2 regions of the Hoskinsella mucinilytica genome follow, and region 2 is predicted to be linked to the other one. Evidence: a T-box and tRNA genes for the amino acid it is inferred to sense, from the RefSeq annotation. Region 2 holds a T-box; the other holds one or more tRNA genes.
The links. The T-box of region 2 lies ahead of alaS (alanine--tRNA ligase). A T-box ahead of a tRNA ligase gene usually reads a tRNA of that ligase, here a tRNA-Ala.
Positions count from the first base shown of each region.

Region 1 (9,438 bases), on a different contig from region 2:
CTTCCAGTTTATTTCTACCAAGACGATTTCTACCTTTCATCATCGTTATGAACGAGTTACCTTACAGATTACAACTGATGACCCTGAAAATGTCATCGATGGCTATGTAGATAACTTTCGTCATGGTATCTCTTGTGTACAAGGTTATGGTGGATTTAGTAAGAAAAAGTTATATCTGTTGCATACCGTGGTTTCTTCTTATGAGATCACAGATGCTGTTCATATCATTCAAGAGGTAGATCCTCACGCTATCATCAATGTATTAAGGACAGAACAATTTTTCGGTGGTTTCTATCAACGCCCAATTGATTAAAACGGTAACTAACCGTTTTTTTCTTGCATAATTTCAGAAAAAAAGATATCCTATCAATATAGAAAGTGAGGCAAATAAAATGAAGCATCTTTTGATTACAGGAGGAACGGTATTTGTCAGTCGTTTTGTAGCACAGTATTTTGTTAAGAAGGGATATGAAGTTACGGTTTTAAATCGAAATTCCAGACCACAAGTAGAAGGTGTACATTTGATTTGTGCTGACAGAAACCATTTACAAGATGAACTTAAGTGTCAAAATTTTGATGCAGTAATTGATGTTTGTGCCTATCATTCTCTTGATATCGAACACTTATTACAAGCATTACCTAAGGTACAAGACTATGTATTTATCAGTTCTTCGGCAGTCTATCCCGAAACCAATCCACAACCTTTTTCAGAGGATCAAAAGATTGGTCCAAATAGTATTTGGAAAGACTATGGAACAAATAAAGCGGATGCTGAGAAATATCTTTTAACTAAGGTTCCACAGGCTTATATTCTACGACCGCCTTATTTATATGGACCTATGCAAAATCTTTATAGAGAGCCTTTTGTCTTTGAATGCGCATTGAAAAACAGACCTTTTTATTTACCGAAAAACGGTAATATGAAGCTACAATTTTTTCATGTAGAGGATTTATGTAGGATGATTGAGTTATTAATTACCAAACACCCAAAGCATCATATTTATAATGTTGGAAATGAATCAACCGTGGATGTAAAAACATTTGTAGAGCTTTGTTATCAAGTTGCACAAGCAAAGCTTCAAATGATACCTGTCACACAACATGAAAATCAAAGAGATTACTTTAGTTTCCACGATTATGAATATGAATTAGATGTGACCAGACAGAAAGAACTCTTATGTGATACAAAAGATCTTGTCATAGGTCTAAAAGAGTCCTTTGATTGGTATTGTGCTCATCCACAAGATCATGTCAGAAAAGATTATATCGAATTCATTGATAAACATTTTACCTCATAATGTAAAAAATCATGTTTCCCTAACACAAGGGATGACATGATTTTTTTAAAGCATTTAGTTGAAGCCTATAGGAAACTAAAAATATATTTAGTACACGTAAAGTTACTTTAGGTTCAACTATTTCTCAATATTTAAATGATTACTAATGAATGTTTGTGGTTTTAATGATGATTCATTTATTTTTGGTCTTATAAAGCTTATACCACGATCTACGCTTGAAAATGTCAAAGATACGGCTATAAAAAAATCTCATTTGAAAAGAATACGAATTCATAATTCAGACATTACCATGCTTCTAATCTTATTTCAAGTGGTGTTAATATTGTAGCAGTTAGGAAACGATTAGGTCATAGTGATGTTAATATCACACTTAAAGTTTATACTCATTTGATTAAAGATAGTGAAGATTATTTGATTGATTATGTGAATAAATCTTCTCAACATATAAAAAAGTCCTTTATTTAAGGACTTATTTGTTATTTGGTGGAGCTTATCGGGATCGAACCGATGACCCCCTGCGTGCAAGGCAGGTGCTCTCCCAGCTGAGCTAAAACCCCATGTATATTTAAATTCGATGGTGGGCCTGAATGGACTTGAACCAACGACCTCACCCTTATCAGGGGTGCGCTCTAACCACCTGAGCTACAGGCCCGTTTCCATCGAATGCCCTATTATAATACCATGGAGGTTTATATCTGTCAACAAGAAATTTAAATTTTTTTTATTTTTTTTGCATTTCTTTTTTCACCCTATATTTGCTAACTTTTTCGATGATAAACGATCAGAAAATGTCATACGTTTAAGCTAACATTTGGAAGTATTCTAAGACACTTTCATACAAGCATTGAGCAACCTTTTGTTGATACTCTTCTGTTTTCAATTTTTCCCGATCTTCTTCATTTGATAAAAAACCACACTCCACCAAAGCACCGATTTTATTTGTATTATTTAATATATAATAATCTCCCGTTTTGCTTGTCATCTTGGTACCTGTCAATTTCTTAAAATTTTTCTGTACGATATCCGCAAATACTCTGCTAACTTCATTGTCTTTTTTATAAAATGCTTGTGCTCCTTTTACAGATGGGTTAGGATAAGCATTCAAGTGAATGCTCAAAAATAGATCTGTTTGATCCTGATTGATCATTTCCACTCTTTTCTTCATATCCTCTTTTTTTCGATTCGTTGCCTGTTCACTCGCTAAGTCATAAGCACCATCTCTTGTCATAGTGACACTGGCACCATCTTTACTCAATAATAGTTTCAACTTTTCCGCAATCTTTAAATTTATTTCCTGTTCTTTTGCATCATTGGTTCTTGCGCCATCATCTTTTCCACCATGTCCAGGGTCCAATACGACACTAACACCACTCAATGCCTTATAATCTCTTAAAGCATTGATATGTTGTATATGGGATAGCATAAAAGTGGATGCACAAACGGTTGCGACCAATGCCACGATCATTACATAAGTTTTTCTCCTCATATCACTCACCAATTCCAGTATATGTTAGGGAAAAAAATTAATAACTAAAAAAAGAAGTCCGAAGACTTCCTAAAACCGTGATAAGATATCTTGATTCATTCTAGAAACAATAGCACTTGCGAGTTGTACGCTATGTTCAAAATCCTCTAATGTCGTAAAACCATGATGAGAATGAATATAGCGTACAGGTACTCCGATTACGATCGTTGGTATTCCATTATGAGAAACATGAAGCATAGCACCATTGGTACCTCCACCGCTTCTTACACTTTCTTGATATGGGATATTCAATTCTTTCGCAAGATCTAGGGCATAGCGTTGAAATCTTGGATTGGTAATCATACTGCGATCGAAATGGCGAAGCATTCCTCCTTTACGAAGTGCAGTCTGAATCATCCATTCCTCTTGAAAAGTATCATCTGCAGGGCAACCTTCAAAACAAATCGCAATATCCGCAGAAATGGTTTTAGTGACCAAATTCATTCCACGCTCTCCTACCTCTTCCTGTGAAGAAAGGGTACCAATGATATTCATTTCATTACTAAAGGCTCTAGCTAAGGTTTCGATAACAGCTGCACAACCTATACGGCAGTCGAATGCTTTACCAAGGAATAGATCTTTTTCTTCGTCATATTCACAAATTACATCCGGGACAACAGGTGCACCTATTCCAATATGAAAACGCTCTATCACCTCTTGCTTACTGGATGCTCCTACGTCTATCACCATTTCCTGTGAGGAAAGAGCTTCGGGATGTTCTCGATCCTTCATAAAATGCGGTGGTTTTGCGGCTATGATACCACTCACATAAGTACCATCCATGGTCTTAATGCGTACCTTAGATGCAGGCATGGTATCTGGTACCCAACCTCCTAATGGCAAAAAAGTCATGGTTCCATTAGGTTTGATCGCTTGAATGATGAAGCCGACTTCATCACTATGGGCATCAATCAAAATATATGGTTTCCCCTGTTTTTCTATCTTTTCTTTCAAATATACGTTTCTTAAATGATCTTCATGAAAGGTGAATTGACTTGGACAGTATTCCTGAGCCAGGGAAACTACCTCATCTTCAAAACCACTTACACCATTTGCATTTGAAAATCGCTGAATCATTTGTATCATTTCTTGTTTTGTGTGCATACGATTAACTCCTCTTTGTATTGTTCCTTTGTCATGATATAAAGTTTACTTTGTTGCTTTTGTCCATTCTGAGTAGAGAAATCTACATCCTTCAAATAATGAAACCCTAGTTTTTCGATGACTCTTTGTGATTGATGATTGAAAAGAAAATGACCACAGCATAAGAAATCATAATTTAATTCCTCAAAACAATAACGAATCACTTCACGTACTGCTTCTGGCATGATTCCTTTCCCCCATGCACCTCGATGTAAAGCATAGCCTATTTCTCTTCCCTTTTTCAATTCATAATGATCATCTATATTCACATGAATGGGTTCCAACCCAATAGAACCGATCACTTTTCCCGTTTGTTTCCATACAACAGCAAACGTCTTCTTTTCTCGAATAAATAAATCTAGAATTTTTTGAGAATCCTCGATACAAGTATGGCGATTCCATCCGGCCATATGACCGATTTCTTCCATTGATGCATATTCATAAAAATCCTGTAGATCCTCTTTATGCCATTCTCTTATCCTTAATCTCGGCGTTGTCAAACAAACACCTGTAACATCTATTTCTGCATTCATCCTCTTTTTCTCTCCTCATGGTTCATTTCTATTATAAACGTTTATCAATCAAACACAAGAGAGAACGTCTGTTTTGTATTTATAAACAAACATTCAAAATCTTGTGAGAGAGCAGAAAAAGTTGTACCATAAAGAAAAGGGAGGAAATCGTCTATGATCAAAAAACATATGGATAAAGTCACCTATACCTTCACAGGTAGTATGTTGTTGATTTTTGGTATCCTATTGATATGGAAAAAAGCAACAATCTTAGCCTTTTTCTTATGGATGATAGGTGTCATCGCTTTATTACAAGGGCTTTCCTTGTTCATAAAAAAATGGTTACAGCATAACTTTCATAATGCGGATACCCTCCGTATCTTATGTGATGGGATCCTTGCATTTTTATGCATCTTAACACCAAAACTTCCTATGAGCATCTTTACCCTGTTATTTGCCGGTTATTTGGCTATCAATGGCATGGCCAAAGGAATCAATGCCTATCTCTCTTGGAAAAACCATGCAAACGGTGTTTTCATAGACAGCGTTGCCTCAATTTTTTATCTAATATTCGCAATCGTATTATCACTATCTCCTTATATGAAGGTAGAGGATGTGTTAATATGGATAGGAATTTATTGTATTGCACTTGGCCTTACCTATATACGTGATATCCTTTCGATTGATCATAAATATGCATTAAAACGAAAGATTCGTATCACGCTTCCTATTTGGATGTGTGCATTGATACCTAAAAGAATGATCAATCAATTGAATCATTATCTTCAAGATAATGGAGAAAAAGCATCTCTTTATGATCAAAAAGAAGAAGGAAATTGTGATATGATGATTTACATTCATGCCACAGAAAAAGGATTTGGTATGATCGGACATATTGATTTCAGTATGGATCATAAGGTATACTCATATGGGAACTATGACCATGAAAGTGTATTTATGATGGAAGCTTTAGGTGATGGTGTACTGTTTATCGCCGATGAAGATCCTTACTTACCATTTTGTATCCAACATGAAGAAAATACCATTTTTGCATTCGGATTACGTTTGAATGAGGAACAAAAACAAAAGGTCCACGAAGAGCTTGCGACATTATTTACCAATACCATTCCTTGGAAACCAAATATTGTAAAAGATCCATCCAAAGAGTATCCACAGTTCTCTAATCAACTTTATTTGGCAACTCATGCCGAATTTTATAAATTTCAACAGGGATGTTTTAAAACCTATTTTGTATTAGGAAATAACTGTGTACGCTTCGTTGATCGAATCTTAGGAAGTCTTGGAAGTGATATCTTGAATATGAGAGGATTCGTTACTCCAGGCACTTATCTTGATTATTTACAACGAGTTTATACAAAGCCACATAGTTTTGTCATATCACAGGCGATTTATCCCTGCGTAAAGAAAAAGAAGAAAGGATACAAACGACATGTTACTACTTAGTATTCTATTGATCATTGTTGTGATCATCTTATGCATCTGTATAGGAATCGGTTTATATTTTTATCATCGAGCCATTGATGCCAAGACAGAAAAGCCCTTTATATCTATCAATCCTCATAAGACATTGACGGAAGACGATCAATGGTATTTACAAAATAAAAATGTGAAACACTTGGAAATGAATACCGAGGATCATATCAAACTACATGCGAGCGAAATACGTAACAAAGGTAATCGCTGGGTCATTATCGTACATGGTTATATGGGTAGACTGGAAGATATGATACCTCAGGCACATCAATTTTATGATCGAGGCTATCAGGTGTTATTACCTGACCTAAGGGGACATGGAAGAAGTGAAGGTTCTGTCATAGGCTTTGGTTATCTGGATCATTTAGATATTTTGGCTTGGTGTGACAAATTAAAACAAGAGGGCGCAGAACAAATTCTTCTTTATGGAGTCAGTATGGGCGCAAGTACCGTCATGATGTGTGCTGATGCCGTTTCTTATCCAATAGAAGCCATCATTGAAGATTGTGGGTTCTCTAATTTAAAAGATCAGCTTACGCATATCGTAAAACAAATGGTTCCCAAAGTACCAAGTAGCTTTTTGATTGGTTGCTTATCACTCGTAATGAAATGGAAAAGCGGATATCGGATCAAAGATGCAAACCCTAGCATTCACGTTCAACATAGTAAGGTTCCCATCTTATTTCTACATGGTGATAGAGACACCTTTATTTCCATTGATATGATGGAAGAACTTTACACATTATGCAACAACAAGAAGAGAAAAGTTATGATTCCCGGAGGAAGACATGCCAACAGTTGTAAGATCCGTCCTCAATTATATTGGGAGAGCATTGACTCATTTTTAGTTGACATCCGTCAAAATTTATAAAAAGGTTTGTTTGAAAGACAGACCTTTTTTTCTATCCTGTAGTTAAGAAAATGACAATTTATAAAAAATAAAGATAAAATGATCTCGGATACCTACAAAAGGTAAGACTTTTACTCACAAAATAAGTATGATATACTTATATAGCATGAAACATATATATTAAAAAAATAAAAATGTTGAATGATGTTTCATACTAAGCGGATGAGGTGACCTTTTTATGAAGATTTTGGTATGTAGTAAACAATATTCCAAAGAACTTGATACTCTTTTTCATAACGTTCCATTACCGGGTCATATTGAAATGAAGCTGGAGCATTGTTTTATGATCAGGAATGAACAAGCTTTCATTGAACAATGTTATGATATAGATGTTTTGGTAATGGATCTGACCTGTGATGGGGACACATTATTGCATGCGGCGATACAAGTACGACGTAAGAATAAAAAGCTTCGTATTTTATTGTGTTGTGATTCAGAGCGCTATGTAAAAGAAGGCTATAAAACAGGTGCTAATTTATATTTCACACTTCCAATCACACAGGATGCTTTCAATCGAGAATTTCATGAAATCATGTTTGATTACCTTGATTTCTGTGCTGGCTTTTTTCTTAGGGATGTTAGTCAGAAAAAGCTTTATTTCAAAGATATACTCTACATTGAAGCTGATCGTAAATATACGATTTTGCATTTCAATAACAAGCAAAACTTATGTTGCCATTATACAATGAAACGATGGGGTGAAATATTAAATCGATATTTTTTCTGTCAATCTCATCGATCTTATGTTGTTAATCTTCGTTATGTAAAGGACATCGATCCTAAAACGATCGTATTACATGATAACACGTATCTTCCATTAACCAATCGTTATAAAGAAATATTTCAAAACGAGTATAATAAATATGCTTTATATACCTTTGAAAAAGATAATTCATAGAAACAAAAAAGGATGCTGCCTTGTTTATAAAGACAGCATCCTTTGTTTGAGAAGATAGTGAATATTAACATAAACACAGGATTAAGAAAGCGATCCTGTTTTACTACATGTTAGCTTAACATCATCATTGACCGTTTCTACGGCAATTCCCAAAGCATAACGTTTTGCGACTACCTTACCGATTGCTGAGGCACCGCTTTTAGAAGCCGATTGGCTTATGATCTTCCAACTTGAGGCCGGACAAGTTGTAGTTACATATGCATTGGTACAAGTGGCACTAGAACCATTATAACTAAAAGTACCATGAATTGTAACAGACCAAAGGATCGTTGATCCATTTTTATAATTCACTGTTTTACTACCTGATTTCGTTGAGGTTGCTCTAGTCGCAATTCCCAAATCATTTTCCTCAATAATGATTTCTTTTGTAATACCATTTTCCAATTGTATTTCTTCTATTACTCGAGTAGATTCCTCAGCGGCTTTCGCATGAACACCAAAGCCAAACACCATCGTAACGACAAAAAAACCAATCATAAGTTTTTTCATTTTCTTATTCCTCCTGTATGGTAACTTCGATTTGATCGATATTTTGATTCAAACCTTTTCTATATTCAACATAGATATAAGCTACAGCAAGTAATGCTACTATCATAATGGATACAAACATACCGATGATGAATTTTTTATATGTAAATTTCTTTTTCAAATCAGTATATTCCATGCTCTCATAAAAAGAAGCTGCGATTTCCTCTGGTCTTCCAAAGTTATCCACATATGCATCATATGATTGTTCCTTACACTCATTCGAAAATGATGTCAGTTGTTTTTCCAAATTTTTTAAATACGCTTTTTCTTGTTTTCCTAAATTCTGAAATTCTTTTTTCACATCATTTAAATACTTTTTTTCATCATCCATCTACATTTGTCCCTTCCAAAAATTGATTGATCACATGAAATTTTTCAAGATACTCTGCATATAATTCTTTATAATGCTCTCGTCCTTGATCTTCCAAATGATAATACACTCTTGCTCTACCGTTATATATTTCTTCATAGCTTGATATGTAATGTTGTTCCATTAGTTGATATAAAATGGGATACATTACTCCAAGTTTGATATCAAAAAGTCCTCCGGTACATTCTTTGATCGTCGTACATATTTCATATCCATAACAATCTTTTCCATAAAGGGCTTTTAACGCAAGCAATTCAATTTTAAAGATTGAATTTTTTTTTGTCAACACCACCACCTCCTGTATGTATGATATGCATATCCCAATTCCTTGTCAATACTTTGAGTACAAAAACGAAAAAGAGACCCTGAAACAAACAAATAAAGCGTTACTTTTTCATTTCTTTCAAATATTATCATTCTTCTTTTGGTAAGAATTCTACAAGAATAGAGGTGCCCTTTGATCGATCTGAATTCAACCATTGCCATGTTTCATGTAATGTTATCGTTCCATTCGGCATTCGCATAGGCTTACTATGACATTCCCCTATCTTTAATTCTTTCTTTTGATTGATATGTTGATAGGTAAAATATAATGTATCATCTTCATTTCGATGACCGATCAGATATCCTTTTTTGATCTCTCCACCATAATATTCAGCCCAAATGATATCATCTTCTTCGTGATAATAAAATCTTGTGG
Region 1 covers NZ_JBEQZJ010000026.1:3,808-13,245, forward strand. Annotated here, with positions in the region: gene UGRO018_RS10550 (YitT family protein) at 1-313, shown strand, start outside; gene UGRO018_RS10555 (NAD-dependent epimerase/dehydratase family protein) at 393-1,298, shown strand; partial or broken gene UGRO018_RS10560 (hypothetical protein) at 1,587-1,763, shown strand; tRNA gene UGRO018_RS10565 (tRNA-Ala) at 1,780-1,855, opposite strand; tRNA gene UGRO018_RS10570 (tRNA-Ile) at 1,874-1,950, opposite strand; gene UGRO018_RS10575 (N-acetylmuramoyl-L-alanine amidase) at 2,098-2,784, opposite strand; gene UGRO018_RS10580 (M42 family metallopeptidase) at 2,854-3,927, opposite strand; gene UGRO018_RS10585 (GNAT family N-acetyltransferase) at 3,906-4,499, opposite strand; gene UGRO018_RS10590 (HdeD family acid-resistance protein) at 4,653-5,942, shown strand; gene UGRO018_RS10595 (alpha/beta hydrolase) at 5,929-6,843, shown strand; gene UGRO018_RS10600 (LytR/AlgR family response regulator transcription factor) at 7,061-7,780, shown strand; gene UGRO018_RS10605 (hypothetical protein) at 7,862-8,329, opposite strand; gene UGRO018_RS10610 (DUF6120 family protein) at 8,334-8,699, opposite strand; gene UGRO018_RS10615 (PadR family transcriptional regulator) at 8,692-9,024, opposite strand; gene UGRO018_RS10620 (hypothetical protein) at 9,152-9,438, opposite strand, start outside.
Region 1: it has a tRNA-Ala gene. The T-box ahead of alaS (alanine--tRNA ligase) is inferred to sense a tRNA for this amino acid. The anticodon was not compared.

Region 2 (9,438 bases):
TCTTTATGTTACCAATGGAAATGAGAGTGACTGGTTGTATACTGATAGCTGTATTGTTAGTGGTGTTAACTGGTTTCCATCAGAGAAACCAAAAGGTGCTTTGCAATGCACTGCGAAATTCAGATATCGCCAAGCGGATAATGAAGTATCATTAAGATTTATAGATGATACGACTGTCTTTTTAAGTTATCCTCAAGGGGTTTCTAGTGTGACATGTGGACAAGAAGCTGTTTTTTATATGAATGAGGAATGTTTAGGTGGCGGCGTCATTGAGGATGTTTTTAAAGATAAGGAAAGTATGCAACAAAGAATCTTAAACAAAGGAATTCAACATTCATAAAATTTTATTTTATCATAAATTTGATAAAGCTAGAAATAGGTTGTCCAACCGTCTATGATAAACAACATACGTTTGGAAAGTCAGCTATATTTTTTGTATTCTAATAGATAAAGTACAATGTTATGATAATAGGAAAAGGAGGCTGTAATGGAAGAAAAACTTGTGTTAGAAGCAAAACATTTATTTACCATTTTTCGCAATGAAGATAATGGATATACGGTCGCTAAATTTGTAACTTATGATTCCAAAGAGGAAGAATTTACAGCCACCGGAATTTTCAAGGAGTTAGTGGAAGAGGAGCGATATCGTTTAAAGGGGGAATATAAAGAACATGCACGTTATGGAATGCAGTTTCAGGTATTTGGATATGAAAAAATGATTCCTAACGATGAAAGTAGCTTGATACGGTATTTTTCTAGTAGCCTTTTTCCTGGAATCGGGAAAAAAAGCGCAAAACAGATTGTGGATGTGTTAGGCGAGGATGCTTTGGAAAAAATAAAAGCAGATATTCATGTTTTGGATCAAGTGCCTCAAATGAACGAAAAAAAACGCAATGCGATTATGCAAGGAATCAGAGATCATGGAGATTTAGATGATTCCATCGTCTTTTTTTCACAACACGGTATCGGAATCAAGCATATCATGAAAATAGAAGCGGCATATGGAGAAGATGCGGTATCTGTGATAAAAGAAAATCCTTATCAAATGGTCGAGGATATCGATGGTATTGGGTTTCAAACAGCAGACAAACTTGCCATGGAACTATCTTTTTCATCCGATCATCCTTATCGTATTAAAGCTGCTGTTTTATCCAGCATCTTAGATTTGTCAATGTCTAGTGGAGATACGTATACAAACGAAAAAAGTATTCAAAAGGAATTGAAAAAACGATATGGTGTTGAAGTATCTTGTTTGTCTGATCATCTAGAGGCATTACGTCAAGAACGTCTTATTTTTATTGAAGAAGAGCGTATCTATCATGCAAATCAATATGATGCAGAAAAAGGTATTGCACAGTTTTTAAGTGATTTTCCATATGAAGAACAAGAGCAAATAGATTTACATCATCTATCTGATGAAATCGTTAAGATGGAACAATCATTACATATACAGTATGAAGAAAGACAAAAAGAAGCAATTTTAAGTTTTTTTCATCATCCGTTTTCTATCATAACAGGAGGGCCGGGGACAGGCAAAACAACCATCGTACAAGGGATTCTTTCTTTGTATCAGCAATATTATCCCAATGACATCATTAGCCTTTGTGCTCCGACAGGACGAGCAGCAAAGCGTCTCAGTCAACTTAGTGATGGACGTGCAACTACGATCCATGCGCTTTTGAAATGGGATCTGGAAAGTAATACTTTTTTGGTGAATGAAGATGAACCTATTCAAGCTGATGTGTTGATCATAGATGAATTTTCTATGGTAGATCAATGGCTGTTTTATAATCTTTTGCTTGCTTGTAGAGATGTGAAAAAAATCTTGTTGATTGGAGATGAGGATCAGCTTGCCAGTGTCGGACCTGGGTGTGTGTTAAAAAATCTCATAGAAAGTGAATGTTTCCCATTGATTCGCTTGGCAAAAATTTTCAGACAAAAGCAGGGAAGTGGCGTTGTCACTTTGGCACATGATATCAAAGATGAAATAGAGCCCGATTTAGATTCATTACAAGATGTGGCATATTTTCAATGTGAAAATTTCGAGGTCAGGACTTTGGTAAATCAGGTTGTAGCCAATGCGCTACAAAAGGGCTATGAGGCCAAGGATATTCAGGTATTGGTACCAATGTATCAAGGAGTTGCGGGAATTGATGCTTTAAACAATGCACTTCAACAAATGATCAATCCACCTGATCCATATAAAAAAGAATTAAAAATCGGCTATCGTACCTTTCGAGAAGAGGATAAGATCCTACAGTTGAAGAATCAACCAGATGATCAAGTGAGCAATGGTGATATCGGCGTATTGAAAGAGATCATTTATGCAGATGAGGATATTCAGGGAAAACATCGAATTAGAGTAGAATTTGATGATCATATCGTGGAATATAGTGGAGATTCCATGTTTCATATCACACATGCCTATTGTATTTCCATCCATAAAAGCCAGGGAAGTGAATATCCTATCGTAATTATGCCAATTGTAAAAGATTATCGCTATATGTTACAAAAGCGCTTGATTTATACAGCGGTTACACGTGCGAAAAAAAGTCTGGTCTTACTTGGAGATAAGGAATTATTTTATCATGCCATCCATGTAGAGGATCGCCATATCAGAAAAAGTACTTTGAAACAAAGAATTCTATCTGTTTTTGGATAATTTGTGTATATCATTCCATGCTAATAGCGATAGGAGTGATATATATGAATAAATACATGGTATCGGCTGCCTTAGGTATGGTTCTGGGAATTTATATCGGGTATAGCCAAGAGGAAGAGCTAGAAGATTTTTGTCATAAATCAAAGAAAACGAAAAAGAAAATGATGAAAAAACTTCACCATGCAACAGATACGATTTGTGATTGCATGGATCTGGATTAACCCCATACAGGGGTTTTTCTTTTATGAAACTACTTGAGTGTTTGCGTATTTATGCAAAAAAGCTTCTTCCTCTTTTTATATGTTGTCTTGTTTTGATTTTGATTTTAAAACAGACGCAATTATTTGAATGGCTGCTCTCTTTATATCATAGTTTTGTACCGGTATTTGGAGGAATTGTCATTGCTTTATTTTTACAGCCTTTTATCGATAAGTTGAAACGACATTGTTCAACTAAGTTATCTGTTTTCATTGTATATACAGCTATTATCATATTCTTATTGGTGTTTGCGATTGGTATGATTCCTTTACTTTATCATCAACTTATGGATTTTGTGACGATACTTCCTTCCTGGATTGCTCGATTAGAAGACTTTTTAGATCACTATCATATTGCTTTTGGTAATATCGAAGATTTTAAAAACAAATATATGCAAGAAGGTTATGTATTGGTCATTGATTCTTTGAAAACAACGATGAGTACCTTTACGGATTATGGTATTGCGTTTTTTACAGCGTTTTTCTTATCATTAGATTTAGATTATTGGAAGCGTAGCGCAAAAAAACTTTGGAAAGACTACAAACGTTATGCGAATTTTTATCACACGATGAGCAATATCGTCTATCAGTATCTTTGTGGTACTCTATTAGATTTGTTGTTTATCACATTAAGTGTCGGCGTTGTTTTATATATATTTGACTTTCCTAATGCAATCTTATATGCCATTATACTTGCTTTGTTGAATCTATTTCCGTATATTGGCGCTACCCTTGGATTGATTTTGATCGCCATTGCAGGAGCATTAAGCTATAAAGAATTTCCTTGGCTTGCCTTTGGTATCGTATGGTGTATTCAACAATTAGAAAGTAATATCATTCAGCCTCTGATATTTAATCACACTATGAATGTTCGTCCTATTCTATCTTTCATTTTCATCTTCATAGGAGAAGCGTTATTTGGAGTTGTCGGTGTGATTTTATCTCCAATTTTTGCTAGTATCGCTCAGATTGCCATTCGAAGTTATCTGCATGCGAAAACCAGTGATCAACTAGGAGAATGGGAAGATATTTGGCAGGATTTTGATGAAGTTATGAAAGAAGAGAAAACGAATGCATACAGAAAATAAAACCTTGTAAATAAATATAAGATTTGTTATAATTGAAACGCATAAAAACACGAGGAACAAGAGGAGTACATGAAAGATTCAGCTTAGAGAAAAAGCGGTTGGTGAAAGCTTTGTGATGAGATCATGGAAGGCTGCTTGGGAGTGGTTACGCGGGTCTTCGGCGTTAATGAAGAAATTAAGGTGTACTCAACAAATGAGTGAACTAGGATGGTACCGCGGTAAGAGAAAATCTATCGTTCCTATGATTGGAACGATTTTTTTATTGTAAGGAGGATGTTTAATGAAACAATTAACAGGAAGTCAAATCAGACAGCTATTTCTAGATTATTTCAAATCGAAAGGTCATATGATCGAACCAGGTGCTTCTTTGGTACCACATGATGATCCAACTCTTTTATGGATCAATGCAGGAGTTGCGGCTTTGAAAAAGTATTTTGATGGTAGTGTCAAACCAGAAAGTCCTAGAATCGCAAATGCACAAAAATCTATTCGTACCAATGACATTGAAAATGTAGGGAAGACGGCACGTCATCATACATTCTTTGAGATGCTAGGTAATTTTTCTATCGGCGATTATTTTAAGGAAGAGGCGATTCCATTTGCTTGGGAATTTCTAACAAGTCCAGAGTGGATCGGTTTTCCTAAAGAAAAACTATATGTATCAGTTTATACTGATGATGCAGATGCATATCGCATTTGGACCGAAGTATGTGGTGTAGATCCATCTCATATCTTAAAGACATATGATAACTTCTGGGAAATCGGAGAAGGTCCAGGAGGCCCTGATAGTGAGATCTTCTTTGACCGTGGACCTGCGTATGATCCAAAAGGTCTAGGGGAGCGTTTGTTCTTTGAGGAAATGGAAAACGATCGATATATCGAAGTGTGGAATGTAGTTTTCTCACAATTTGATTGTAAACCGGAATTGCCTAGAAATGAATATAAGGAATTACCACATAAAAACATCGATACAGGTATGGGATTAGAACGTTTGGTATGTCTTGTACAAGGTGGTGAAACCAATTTTGATACAGATCTATTCTTACCGATCATTCATGAAGTAGAGCATTATACAGAAAAACGTTATGGTGATCCTGAATATAAAATGGCATTTCGTGTGATTGCGGATCATATTCGTACCGTGACATTTGCACTTGCGGATGGTGCTTTATTTTCAAATGAAGGGCGTGGCTATGTTTTACGTCGTGTCTTACGTCGTGCAGTGCGTTTTGCGAAAAAGTTAAAAATCGAAGGAGCTTTTATGTATCGATTGGTTCCAACCGTTTATGAGATCATGAAGGATTATTATCCTTATCTTGAGGAAAAATTGGATTATATCGCAAAATTGGTAAAGGCAGAAGAAGAGCGTTTCCATGCGACTTTGGTAGATGGTGAAAAACTATTGAAAGATGTTATGGTACAAAATGCCGATACGAAGACGATCGATGGTGTGACGGCCTTTAAATTATATGACACCTATGGCTTCCCATTAGAACTAACGATAGAAATTGCTTTGGAAAGTGGCTATCAAGTAGATGAAGATGGCTTCCATGCGGAAATGGAGAAACAAAGAGAGCGTGCAAGAAATGCACGTGAAGATGCACAATCTATGTCATCACAATCAAAGGATCTTATGGAGTTTGTCGCAGAAAGTAACTTTATCGGATATGATCAAAGAGAAACAACGGCGCACGTGATTGCATTGTTTAAAGATGGTGTCAGAGTAGATGTGTTGGATGATGAGGGCGATGTGGTAGTTGATCAAACGGTATTCTATGCGGAAAGTGGTGGTCAGATCGGTGATAGTGGTATCATGGAAAATGACCAAGTACACGCATTAGTTTCAACGACAAGCAAAGCGCCACATAAACAGCATCTACATAAGGTGAAGATTGCATATGGTACATTAAAAGAGGGCGATGAGCTAACGTTAAAGGTAGATCATAAAAAACGTGATATCATCACACATAATCACTCTTGTACCCATTTGCTTCAAAGTGCATTGAAACAAGTAGTTGGAAGCCATATTCAACAGGCAGGAAGTTTTGTCAGTGATGAATATCTTCGCTTTGACTTCACTCATTTTGAAAAGGTAAATAAACAACAGCTTAAAGAAATCGAGATGTTGGTCAATCAATATATTGCTGCACATTATGTGGTTTGTAAGGAAGAAATGCCAATTGAAGAAGCCAAACAAAGTGGCGCAACAGCCTTATTTGATGAAAAATATGGTGATGTGGTTCGTGTCGTTACGATGGGAAATGTTTCTAAGGAATTCTGCGGAGGGTGTCATGTCAATAATACGCAGGAAATCGGTGTATGTAAAATCATAAGTGAGGAAAGCATCGGTTCTGGTGTAAGACGAATTACTGCAAAAACAGGATATGATGCATATCAAGAATTTGCGAAAGAAAATGACACTTTACATATGATTGCGACTGATCTTAAAATGAAAGGCATCGCTCATGTAGAAACTAAGGTTTCTGCCATGTTAGATGAAAATGCAAGTTTGAAAAAAGAATTAGCAACACTTCAAGCTAAGATGTTCTCGCTTCAAGCAAATGATATGATAACTCATTTAAAAGAGATGAATGGAAGAAATGTATTATTAGAGCGTGTAGATGGTTTGGATGCCAAAGCAATGAAGGATATCGTTGCGACCATCAAATCGCAAAAGGAAAATGTGGTTGTATTTTTAGCGAGCGTTGCACAGGATAAAGTGGTATTTGTTGCCGGTGCAGATGAACTTGCCGTTCAAAGTGGAGTAAAATGTGGTGATTTGGTAAAACAGGCTGCTTTGCTTTGTGATGGAAAAGGCGGAGGTCGAAATGATATGGCACAATCCGGTGGAAAGGATACTTCAAAAATTGACGCAGCAATGAGTGAAATTGCAAATATGCTGTCATAAGGGTTTTCTTTTAAGGTAAAATAAGCTAAAATAAGGTTATAGACAAAAGGAGGTAATACGATGAAAGATGTTACGGAAACGATGTCTTTTAAATCAGATGATTTAAAACGAGACAATATCAAGCATGTATTACGCTTAGTAAAAGAAGCATTGGATGAAAGAGGCTATAATTCTGTCAACCAGCTCGCTGGTTATCTGATTAGTAATGATCCTGCTTACATTAGTTCACATAACAATGCACGTACGATTATTCAAAGTGTGGAACGATATGAGATTATCGAGGAATTGGTGAGAGCATATCTGGAAGAAGATAAATAATGCGAACATTGGGATTAGATTTAGGAAGTAAGACATTAGGGGTCAGTGTCAGTGATGCCATGGGCATGATCGCTCGTCCTGTTGAAACGTTAAGATTTGAAAGTGATGATTATGATTCCGCTTTTGAACAGGTACAAGCATACATCAAGGAATTTCAGATTACAACAGCTGTCTTAGGTTTACCAAAACATATGAATGGAGATGTTGGTATCCGTGGGGAAATCAGTTATGCATTTAAGGAAAAATTAGAAACGCTTGGCATTGAAGTTATCTTATGGGATGAACGATTGACAACCGTTGCAGCCGAGAAAATTTTGATTGCCGGAAATGTGTCACGTAAAAAGCGCAAGAAGGTCATCGACCAGATGGCAGCAGTTCAGATACTTCAAAGTTATTTAGATAGCAAATACTAGGGGCATAAAGCCCCTTAGCTTTTAGGAGGAAAAATTATGTTAGATTCAAGTAGTTTATATGTTACAGATGAAAACGGCAATGAAAAAAGAATGGAAATTTTATTCACATTTGAAGATGAAGCAAAGGAAAAGACCTATGTAGTATTTGAAGATCCTGATTCTGATACGGGTGAAGTATTTGCATCTCGTTATGATGAGGAAGGAAATTTATTGCCAATCGAATCTGATGAAGAATGGGCAATGGTTGAAGAAGTAATAGGAGCATTTGCTGAAGATGAAGAAGCTGTTGACGAATAAAAAGGTTTGGATTCCCTGTTTGATCGCAGCTATTGTTGTAGTGTTGGGATTGGGTGGATTTGTTTTTTATCAACAAAGCTTAAAGCCAATCAGCGCTACTAGCGAAAAGGTGAATTTTGAGATTCAAAGCGGAGAAGGAATGTCACTTGTGATATCAAACCTAAAAAAAGAAGGCTTGATAAAAAATGAGATGACGACTAAATTGTGTAGTAAGCTGAATGGTCTACAAGATGTAAAGGCAGGAAATTTTGTATTAGATAAAAGCTGGAGTACGCAAGAAATTTTGGAAGCTTTGAATGATGCTAATTTAGCAAAAGGTGATGAGGTCATGATCACCTTCAGAGAAGGTATTTGGGCTAAGGATATCGCTGTTGAGCTTCAAAAGAAAATGGGAATATCCGCAGAAGAATTGATTGCATTATGGAATGATGATGCCTATATCAAAGAATTGATGAAAACTTATCCGTTTTTAACGCAAGATGTATTAAATGATCAAACAAGGGTAAAACTGGAAGGGTATCTATTCCCTGAAACGTATACGTTTGCTAAAGATGCAGATGCAAAAGAAATTACCAGTACCTTTTTAGATCATTTTCAAAGTATTTATGATAAGCATAAAAAAGATATAGATCAAAGCAACATGAGCATTCATGAACTTATGACATTGGCCAGTATCGTACAATACGAGGCAAGCAAGCCAGAGGATATGAAGCTTATTGCGGGAGTTTTCTATAACCGTTTAACTCAAGATATGAAATTAGACTCCAGTGTAACTGTTTGTTATGCAATGTATGATAAATTAAGTGATCCAGAGGATTGTGAGGTAAATACAAACATTGATTCTCCTTACAATACATATGTACATAAAGGATTACCGATCGGTCCAATTGAAAATCCCGGTGAGGATGCAATCGAGGCTGTGCTTCATCCGACCAAGAGCGATTATCTTTATTTTGTAGCGGATATTTATGGAGATGGTAGTGTCTATTATTCTAAAACATTGGATGAGCAAGAGGCTAATATCGATAAGTACAATCTACGAAAATAAGAGGTTAGTATGAAAAAGACGATCATAATAGGGATTGCCGGAGGCAGTGCATCAGGCAAGACTAGTATCAGCAGACAATTAAAAGAAGCATATGAACATACAAAATCAGTTTCTATCATTCGTGAGGATGATTATTACAAGGATCAAAGCGATAAAACGATGGAAGAACGTGTCAAAACCAATTACGATCATCCCTTTGCCTTTGATCATGATTTATTGATTCTGCAACTCAAGCAGTTACTTCAAGGTATCGCTGTTGAAAAACCGGTCTATGATTTTGTGGAGCATACAAGGAGTCATGAAGTGGAATGGATGGAACCAAGTGATGTTATTGTGGTCGAGGGATTGTTTGTACTTGAGCAGGAAGCATTAAGAGAGCTTTGTGATATTAAAGTGTTTGTCGATACCGATGCGGATATCCGCTTTATTCGAAGATTGAAGCGAGAT
Region 2 covers NZ_JBEQZJ010000020.1:895-10,332, forward strand. Annotated here, with positions in the region: gene mnmA (tRNA 2-thiouridine(34) synthase MnmA) at 1-340, shown strand, start outside; gene recD2 (SF1B family DNA helicase RecD2) at 488-2,662, shown strand; gene UGRO018_RS08570 (hypothetical protein) at 2,707-2,883, shown strand; gene UGRO018_RS08575 (AI-2E family transporter) at 2,907-4,007, shown strand; T-box leader at 4,051-4,251, shown strand; gene alaS (alanine--tRNA ligase) at 4,288-6,915, shown strand; gene UGRO018_RS08585 (IreB family regulatory phosphoprotein) at 6,976-7,233, shown strand; gene ruvX (Holliday junction resolvase RuvX) at 7,233-7,646, shown strand; gene UGRO018_RS08595 (DUF1292 domain-containing protein) at 7,683-7,943, shown strand; gene mltG (endolytic transglycosylase MltG) at 7,921-8,991, shown strand; gene udk (uridine kinase) at 9,001-9,438, shown strand, end outside.